DNA from 2 places in the Sphingomonas sp. CFBP 13706 genome. Region 2 is predicted to be linked to the other one. Evidence: riboswitches for the same ligand, from Rfam matches in the RefSeq annotation. Region 2 holds a riboswitch; the other holds the start of a gene.
What was found. Region 2 has a riboswitch for thiamine pyrophosphate ahead of IFS44_RS11645 (TonB-dependent receptor). Riboswitches for the same ligand answer to the same signal wherever they lie in the genome.

Region 1: linked by a shared signal. The riboswitch ahead of thiC (phosphomethylpyrimidine synthase ThiC) and the one ahead of IFS44_RS11645 (TonB-dependent receptor) in region 2 are both predicted to bind thiamine pyrophosphate.

What each region holds. Positions count from the first base shown of each region.
Region 1 is NZ_JACYVM010000003.1:200,193-203,789, forward strand. It holds gene thiC (phosphomethylpyrimidine synthase ThiC) at 1-1,235, opposite strand, end outside; TPP riboswitch at 1,275-1,382, opposite strand; gene IFS44_RS07540 (MipA/OmpV family protein) at 1,471-2,334, opposite strand; gene IFS44_RS07545 (DUF2141 domain-containing protein) at 2,404-2,853, opposite strand; gene IFS44_RS07550 (sterol desaturase family protein) at 2,759-3,043, opposite strand; gene IFS44_RS07555 (hypothetical protein) at 3,536-3,597, shown strand, end outside.
Region 2 is NZ_JACYVM010000005.1:205,640-209,236, reverse strand. It holds gene IFS44_RS11650 (FadR/GntR family transcriptional regulator) at 200-922, opposite strand; TPP riboswitch at 1,087-1,175, shown strand; gene IFS44_RS11645 (TonB-dependent receptor) at 1,246-3,558, shown strand; gene IFS44_RS11640 (phosphotransferase enzyme family protein) at 3,573-3,597, shown strand, end outside.

The DNA of each region.
Region 1 (3,597 bases), on a different contig from region 2:
ACCTGAACGTCGCTCTTCCATGCGCGGTGGGTCAGTTCGCCGAGCGTGTAGAGCTCGCTGAATTGCGCCTCGTCGTTCGCGTCGGCGATGCTGCCGGGGCGCAGCCCGTCGCCGAGCGAATAGGCGATGTCATACGCCTTCATGATCTCGGTGATCTCGTCGAAGCGCTCGTAGAGGAAGCTCTCCTTGTGGTGGCTGAGGCACCATTTCGCCATGATCGAGCCGCCGCGCGAGACGATGCCGGTGACCCGCTTGGCGGTCATCGGGATATAGGCGAGGCGCACGCCGGCGTGGATCGTGAAGTAATCCACGCCCTGCTCCGCCTGTTCGATCAGCGTGTCGCGGAAGATCTCCCAGGTCAGCTCCTCGGCGACGCCGCCGACCTTTTCGAGCGCCTGATAGATCGGCACGGTGCCGATCGGCACGGGGCTGTTGCGCAGGATCCATTCGCGCGTGTCGTGGATGTTGCGGCCGGTGCTCAGGTCCATCACCGTGTCCGCGCCCCAGCGGATCGACCAGACGAGCTTGTCGACCTCGGCGGCGACGTTCGACGCGACCGCGGAGTTGCCGATATTGGCGTTGATCTTGACCAGGAAGTTGCGGCCGATCGCCATCGGCTCGGATTCGGGGTGGTTGACGTTGTTGGGGATGATCGCGCGGCCGCGCGCGACCTCGTCGCGGACGAATTCGGGGGTGACGAAGTCGGGGATCGACGCACCGAAGCTCTCGCCGTCGCGCTTATACTCTTTCAGCATCGCGCGGCCGAGATTCTCGCGGGTCGCGACATATTCCATCTCGGGCGTGATGATGCCGCGGCGGGCATAGTGCATCTGGCTGACATTGGCGCCGGCCCTGGCGCGCAACGGGCGTGCGATGCTGCCGGGGAATTGCGGCACGCCGCCCGAGCGGTCGGGGCCGAGCTGGCCATTGTCCTCGGGCCGGACCGCGCGCGCGTCGTAGCTTTCGACGTCGCCGCGCGCCTCGATCCACTGGCGGCGGAGTTGCGGCAGGCCGGCGTTGATGTCGATCGTCGCCCTGGGGTCGGTGTACGGACCGCTGGTGTCGTAGACCCGCAAGGGCGGCTCGGAACAGCTCGGGTCGAGCACGATCTCGCGCATCGCGACGCGGACGTCGGGGCTGGAGGGCACCGCGACATGAACCTTCCGCGAGCCGCGTATCGGGCCGGTGGTGACGCCGATATCGGCGGTCGGGATGCGGGGATCGTAATCGGCCATGCGCTTGCTCCTAAAGGTCTCGGAGCAAGGCATGCGGTTCTGTGGCGACCGCTCCCTCCCTCCGCCGGTATCAACCGGATCAGGTTCAGCGGGTCGAAGGCTCCTGCCTTCCTCTCAAGCGCGGATCGGCGCTCCCCCGGGGTAGGGCGAGCATAGGCGCAACGGACGGGGGCGCAAACGAAAAACCCCGCGCGGTCGGGCCGCACGGGGTTTCGGGTCGATCGGCGGGTTGCGATCAGAAGGTGTAGGTCAGGCCCACCGCGCCGAGCCACTGGTCGGCATCGCCGACGTCCGCGACGATCGGGCTGTCCTTGTACTTGCCGAGCATGCGGCCGTAGAGCACGCCCGCGCCGACGCCGAACCCACGGCGCAGATCGCCCGACAGGCTCTGCAACGCGAAGGCGGAGACGTTGACCCGGCGGAAACCGCTGTCGTTGATGTCATAGGTGCGCAGACCGCTGTTGATCGTGCCGATCGGCGTGACCGCCGCATAGGTCCGGCTAAAGCCCTTGCCCGCATAATCCGCCGACAGGCCGAAGGCGACCAGGGTCCGGACCGACAGCGGCGTGGTGTAGTTGACCTGCGGGGTGATGACATAGCTGTCGTGCGTGCCCGACACGTCGTGGATATAGGCGACGCGCGCGGTCAGCGTGTCGTAATCGCTGGTGATGACGCCGGTCTTGCCGACGCCGACAAAGCCGCCGACTTCATAGGCCGTGTCGATCTTGCCGAGCGCGCGGACCTGACGGTTGTCGACCCGGCCCGTGCGATCGGTACGCACCGCGGCGATGACACCGACTTCGTAGTTGATACCGACCGATCCGGTATTGGGGATCAGGTTCACGTAGAGCTGCGTACCGCGCGTGAAGAAGTCATGCCCGCGGACCGTACCGATCGCGACCGCGCCGGGGGTGAAGCTGTTGCTGTCCGCACCCTCGTAATCGGGAAGCGACGCGACGCCGAGACCGAGCGTGATGCGGTTGTTGTCGGCGGGATCGGTGATTGGCGGGGTCGGATTGGGATCCGTCTGCGCAAGTGCCGGCGTGGCGAGGGCGACTGCCGCGGTTGCGGCAGTCAGAACGAGTGAGAATGCGCGCAAGGACGGGCTCCGGACAAAAAGGTTCCACCGCGCAACGCGGGGCAACCCCATTCGGTCCGTTGCAATCCGTCAGAAGATGTAACGCATCCTGACCTGTTGCATTTCAGCATCACCGGCGAGCATGAACCGTGCCGCGGAAAAGCGAGGCGGTCCGAAGCGTACCGCGGCGTTGTTCGAGAAGCCATAGCCCTCGCGCGGGATGCCCGCGATCGTGTCGAGCTTGGAGTTGCTGTTCTCGTCATGGATGATCGCCAGCGCATAGCCGCGCTGCGGCAGGCCCGGAAAGCTCGTCGTCCGGACCGCGGCGGGCAGGGTCCGGGTCAGTGCCTTGGCATCGTCGACACAAGCGGGGAAATTGTCGGGGTCGGCGGTCAGACAGATACGGATCAAGCCTTTGGCCGAGCGAAGATTGTCGACCTCGACGTCAAGCCGCGTGACCGGGCTCGCCGCCGCCAGAACGGCCCAGACCGCTGCCGCCGCCAGCACGCGCGGCAGCCTTGGCATGCGATCTGCCCGCATCGCCGTGCTCCCGGTCGGTGCCGCAGAGCCGATCCCAGAACCGGAAAGTGAGCTCATAATTGCACCTGTATCGTTCATGATGTGGCTGATGGCGGCTGGCCGTGATCAGCCATGTCCCCAATGCTCCCCTCCACATGAACCGGGGAAAAACCTCCCGGCCCATCGGATTGGCCCCCTCCATAACGGTCATGACCGTCAGAGCCAAACCGAGCGCACCGCCAGGGTCGGAATCGCGACGACCCGTAGCGGAATTATCACAGCAACGGGACCGGATCGAACGCCGTTGCCATTCAGATCCTCGGTCGACGACGCCCGGCCGGTGCTCCACCTGTTTGCACTGACTCTAGCCTATCGCCCCCGCAAAATGATCGAAACCGGCGGCATCCGGATACGCGGCTGCAAAGCGCGACGGCCTGTGCGCCTGCAAACTCAACGCCGCCCTGATCTATGTCCGAACACCGGATCCTCATCAAATCTTTATCGATTTTGCAGAGTTCATGCGCCAACAACTCGGTTGTTGAAGTCTCATTGACGCCTTGCAATGTGGAAATTCACTCAGGTCAACGAATTTGAGATCCTGATAGCAGAACATTGCTCCATTACGACGATAACGCCTGTTTGAAAGTCCGACGGCATGTCGGAGACAGGCTGTCTCGATACTATAAATTTAGGAGATGAGGATATGGCAACCATCAACATCATGATTGCTGTGGATGTGGAAACAGCTCAGTCGACGGCCAGTGG
Region 2 (3,597 bases):
CGTCATGTTTTCAATTGCTACCCGCATGATGCGCGGTCGCATTTGTCCTTCGAGCTATTCCGGCGCTTGTCAAATCTCGACTCGCGGCACCGGGCCCAAGGGCACCGCGTCTCGATAAGTGAAAAGCGCGATCAGGTCGAGTGACGGCGTCGCACGGTGCTGTCCCTTGATCGTACACCGGGTCGCGACGATTCGGGTGTCAGGCCTCGGCGATCAGGCTGAGAACGTCGCCGATCAGGCGTCGCATCGCGTCGCGCGCACCATCGGCATCGCGCGCGGCGATCGCGACGGCGACCGCGGCATGGTCGGCGATGTTCGCGCTGCGCCCCTTGATCCGGTTGGTGAAGCGGATCGAGGTGCGAAGCGCGGTTTCAACCACTGACTGGAACTGTGCGTAGAAGGGGTTGCGCGACGCGCGCAGGACGGCGACGTGGAACGCGATGTCCGCGTCGAGCGGATCGTCATAGCTGCGCTCAGCAGCGGCCATCCGCGCCAGCCCCGCCTCGATCGCGACCATGTCCTGCTCGGTGTGATACAGCGCCGCCAGCGCTGCCGCTTCAGGCTCGATCCCGATCCGCAACTGGTTGAACTGCTGCAGCAGCTCGACCGAAAATTTGCGGTCCAGCAGCCAGCGCAGCACATCGGTGTCGAACAGGTTCCAGCTGCTCGCTGGCTGGACGATCGTGCCCTGTCGCGGGCGCGCGCTGACCAGTCCCTTGGCGGTCAGCATCTTGACCGCCTCACGGGTGACCGATCGGCTGACGCCATGCGCCACCGCGATCTCCGCCTCGGTGGGGAAGGGCCGATCCGTATATTGGCCGGTCACGATGGCCTTGCCGAGCAGGTCGAGCATGCCATGCGTAAGGTTCCGTCCCAGATCCCGATTCTCTAGGGCAACGACGTCGGTCAGCACACGCTCCATAAAGCCTGTGTGGCGCAAACCGGTCCGGCTGTCACCCACTGCAAGCGTCTGGGTGGCGTGGATTGTCATATAATTCTGCCGCGCGTGTGCCGGGAAGGCGCTGCGGAAGGGCGAACGGGCAATAACGCTATCCCCGGAAGACCGAACCGCCTAGACGGCGCGCTCCCCGGGGGGCCGCTGACGCGCGGCTGAGAGGTGGGCTGCAGCCCATGACCCGCTGAACCTGATCCGGTTGATACCGGCGTAGGGAGGGCTGGCGGCGCGTCCGTCGTCCCTCCGTGTGGAGTGGACGCAAGACCGTGATGATCCTTCGATTTGACCTGATGACGGGCCGGCCGCCCCGTGTTGCATGTACTGCGCTGGCAGTGGCACTTGCTGCTGTGGTGGCCTTCGCCCCCGCCAGCGCGCAGACGCAGGCGGATTCGCGGGACGGCGCCGACCCGGTCGATATCCGCGTGGTCGGCCTTCTCGATCCCGAGGGGCTGCTCCCCGACCAGACGGTGCCCAAGTCCGAGAGCGCGATCGCCGCGGCGTTCATCACCAAGCAGGCGCCGACGCTCAACGCGTTCCAGCTGGTCAATCTCCTGCCCGGCGCGACCGTCGCGTCGAGTGATCCTTACGGTCTGTCGACCAGTTCGAGCCTGACGTTGCGCGGGCTGGGGCAGGACGAGATCGGCGTGACGATGGAGGGCGCGCCGCAGAACGACATTGGCTATTATTACGCCTATCCCTCGCAGTTCGCTGATACCGAGAATCTCCAGCGGATCGCGCTGGCGCAGGGCGCGGTCGATATCGCGTCGCCGACCCTGGGCGGTGCGGGCGGGTCGCTGTCGCTCTGGCTCGACGATCCGAGTGCGGCGCCGCGCGGGCTCGTCGACCTGTCGATCGGATCCTATGCGGCGCGGCGCGGCTTCGTCCGGCTCGATAGCGGACGGATCGGCCAGACGGGGCTGCGGGCCTTCGTCTCTTATTCGAACACGCGCGCGAACAACTGGCGCGGTGCCGGCCATGACACGCGCCAACATGTCGATGCCAAGCTGCTCGGCGAATGGGGCAACGGCAACCGCGCGAGCCTGGCGCTGTCGTTCAACGACGCGAACTCGTCGACCTATCGCAGCCCGACGCTCGCCGAATGGCGCGCGCAGGGACGCGATTTCAACTTCGATGCGCGGTACAGCGCGGGCAACACCAATTACTGGCGGCTGTACCGTGCGCCGTTCCGCAACCTCTATGCGTCGGCGCCGGTGCATCTGGCGCTGGGCGCAGGGGTAACGCTCGACAGCACCAGCTATCTGCAGTTCGGCTACGGCAATTCGCCCTATGGGACGCAGCTCGGCACGACCGGCAATTTCCTCGGCATCGAGCCGCTCGCCGATCCGATCGCGCTGCCGGGTGCGGTCGACGGGGTCGCGACGGTGCTGGGCAATTATACCGGCGACCAGCGCCGCGCCGGGACGGTCAACACGCTGACAATCGAGCGCGGCATCCACCGGCTGACCGCGGGGCTGTGGTTCGATCACGGCACCGACCGCGTCGTCCAGTCCTACACCGCGGTCGGCGCCGACGGCGAACCGGCCGATCGCTGGGGGTATCGCGCAAAGGCGATCCGGACCGCGGACGGCCGGTTGCTCGCCTATGAGAACCAGCGGACCGTGACGGTGACCAAGGCGGCGTTCCTGGCCGACCATGTCACGCTGACCCCGCGTCTTGCGGTCGATATCGGGTTCAAGGGCGTCAACGTGCTGCGCAGCGGGCGCAACTACCTGCCCGGGCCGCAGGACCGCGTCCGCCTCGACAGCTTCGCCGCGCTGCCGCGGGCGGCGGTGCATTACGAGATCGACGACCGGCAGCAGCTGTTCGCCAACATCACGACGAACTTCCGCACGCCGAACGAGTTCACGCTCTACGACAGCTATGCGGGCGGTGCGCTGGTCAGCGCGGGGACGACCGCGCTCAAGAACGAATATGCGGTCTCGCAGGAGCTGGGCTATCGCTATATCGGTACAGCGCTGTCCGCATCGGTGACGGGGTTCCATTATGATTTCCGGAACCGCCAGCTGGCGACGGTCATCAACAATGGTGGCGCGCTGGTCAATTCGACGCTGAATGCCGGGGGGCAGAGCTCCTACGGGATCGATGCCGAGATCGACTATCGCCCGGCGCGCGGTGTCAGCGTCTATGTCTCGGGCGAATATCTGCGCGCACGGATCAGCGACGACCTGCCGGTCGGCGACGACTATCTGCCGACCCGCGGCCGGCATGCGGTCTCCAGCCCGACCGTCCAGGTCGGTGGCGGCGGGACCTATGACGACGGACGGCTGTTCGGCAGTGTCGCGGTGAAATATGTCGGGCGGCAATATGCGACCTTCGTCAATGACGAGAGCATCAAGGGCTATGCGACGCTCGACCTGTCGGTCGGCGTGCATCTGGCGTCGATGCTCGACGGCAAGCGGACCGACCTGCGGCTGAACGCGATCAACGTGACCGATCCGCGCGTGCTGGCGGGGGTGCAGTCGGTCTCGACCAATGCGCGCGACGTGATCGGGCGCGGCGGGACGCTGATCGCGGGATCTGCGCCGACCTATTATGTCGGGAGTGGTGCGGCCGTCATGGCGACCATCTCCCGCGGCCTGTGACCGATGCCGGCGCGATGAGCGGCGCGGGCTCGCCGGCGG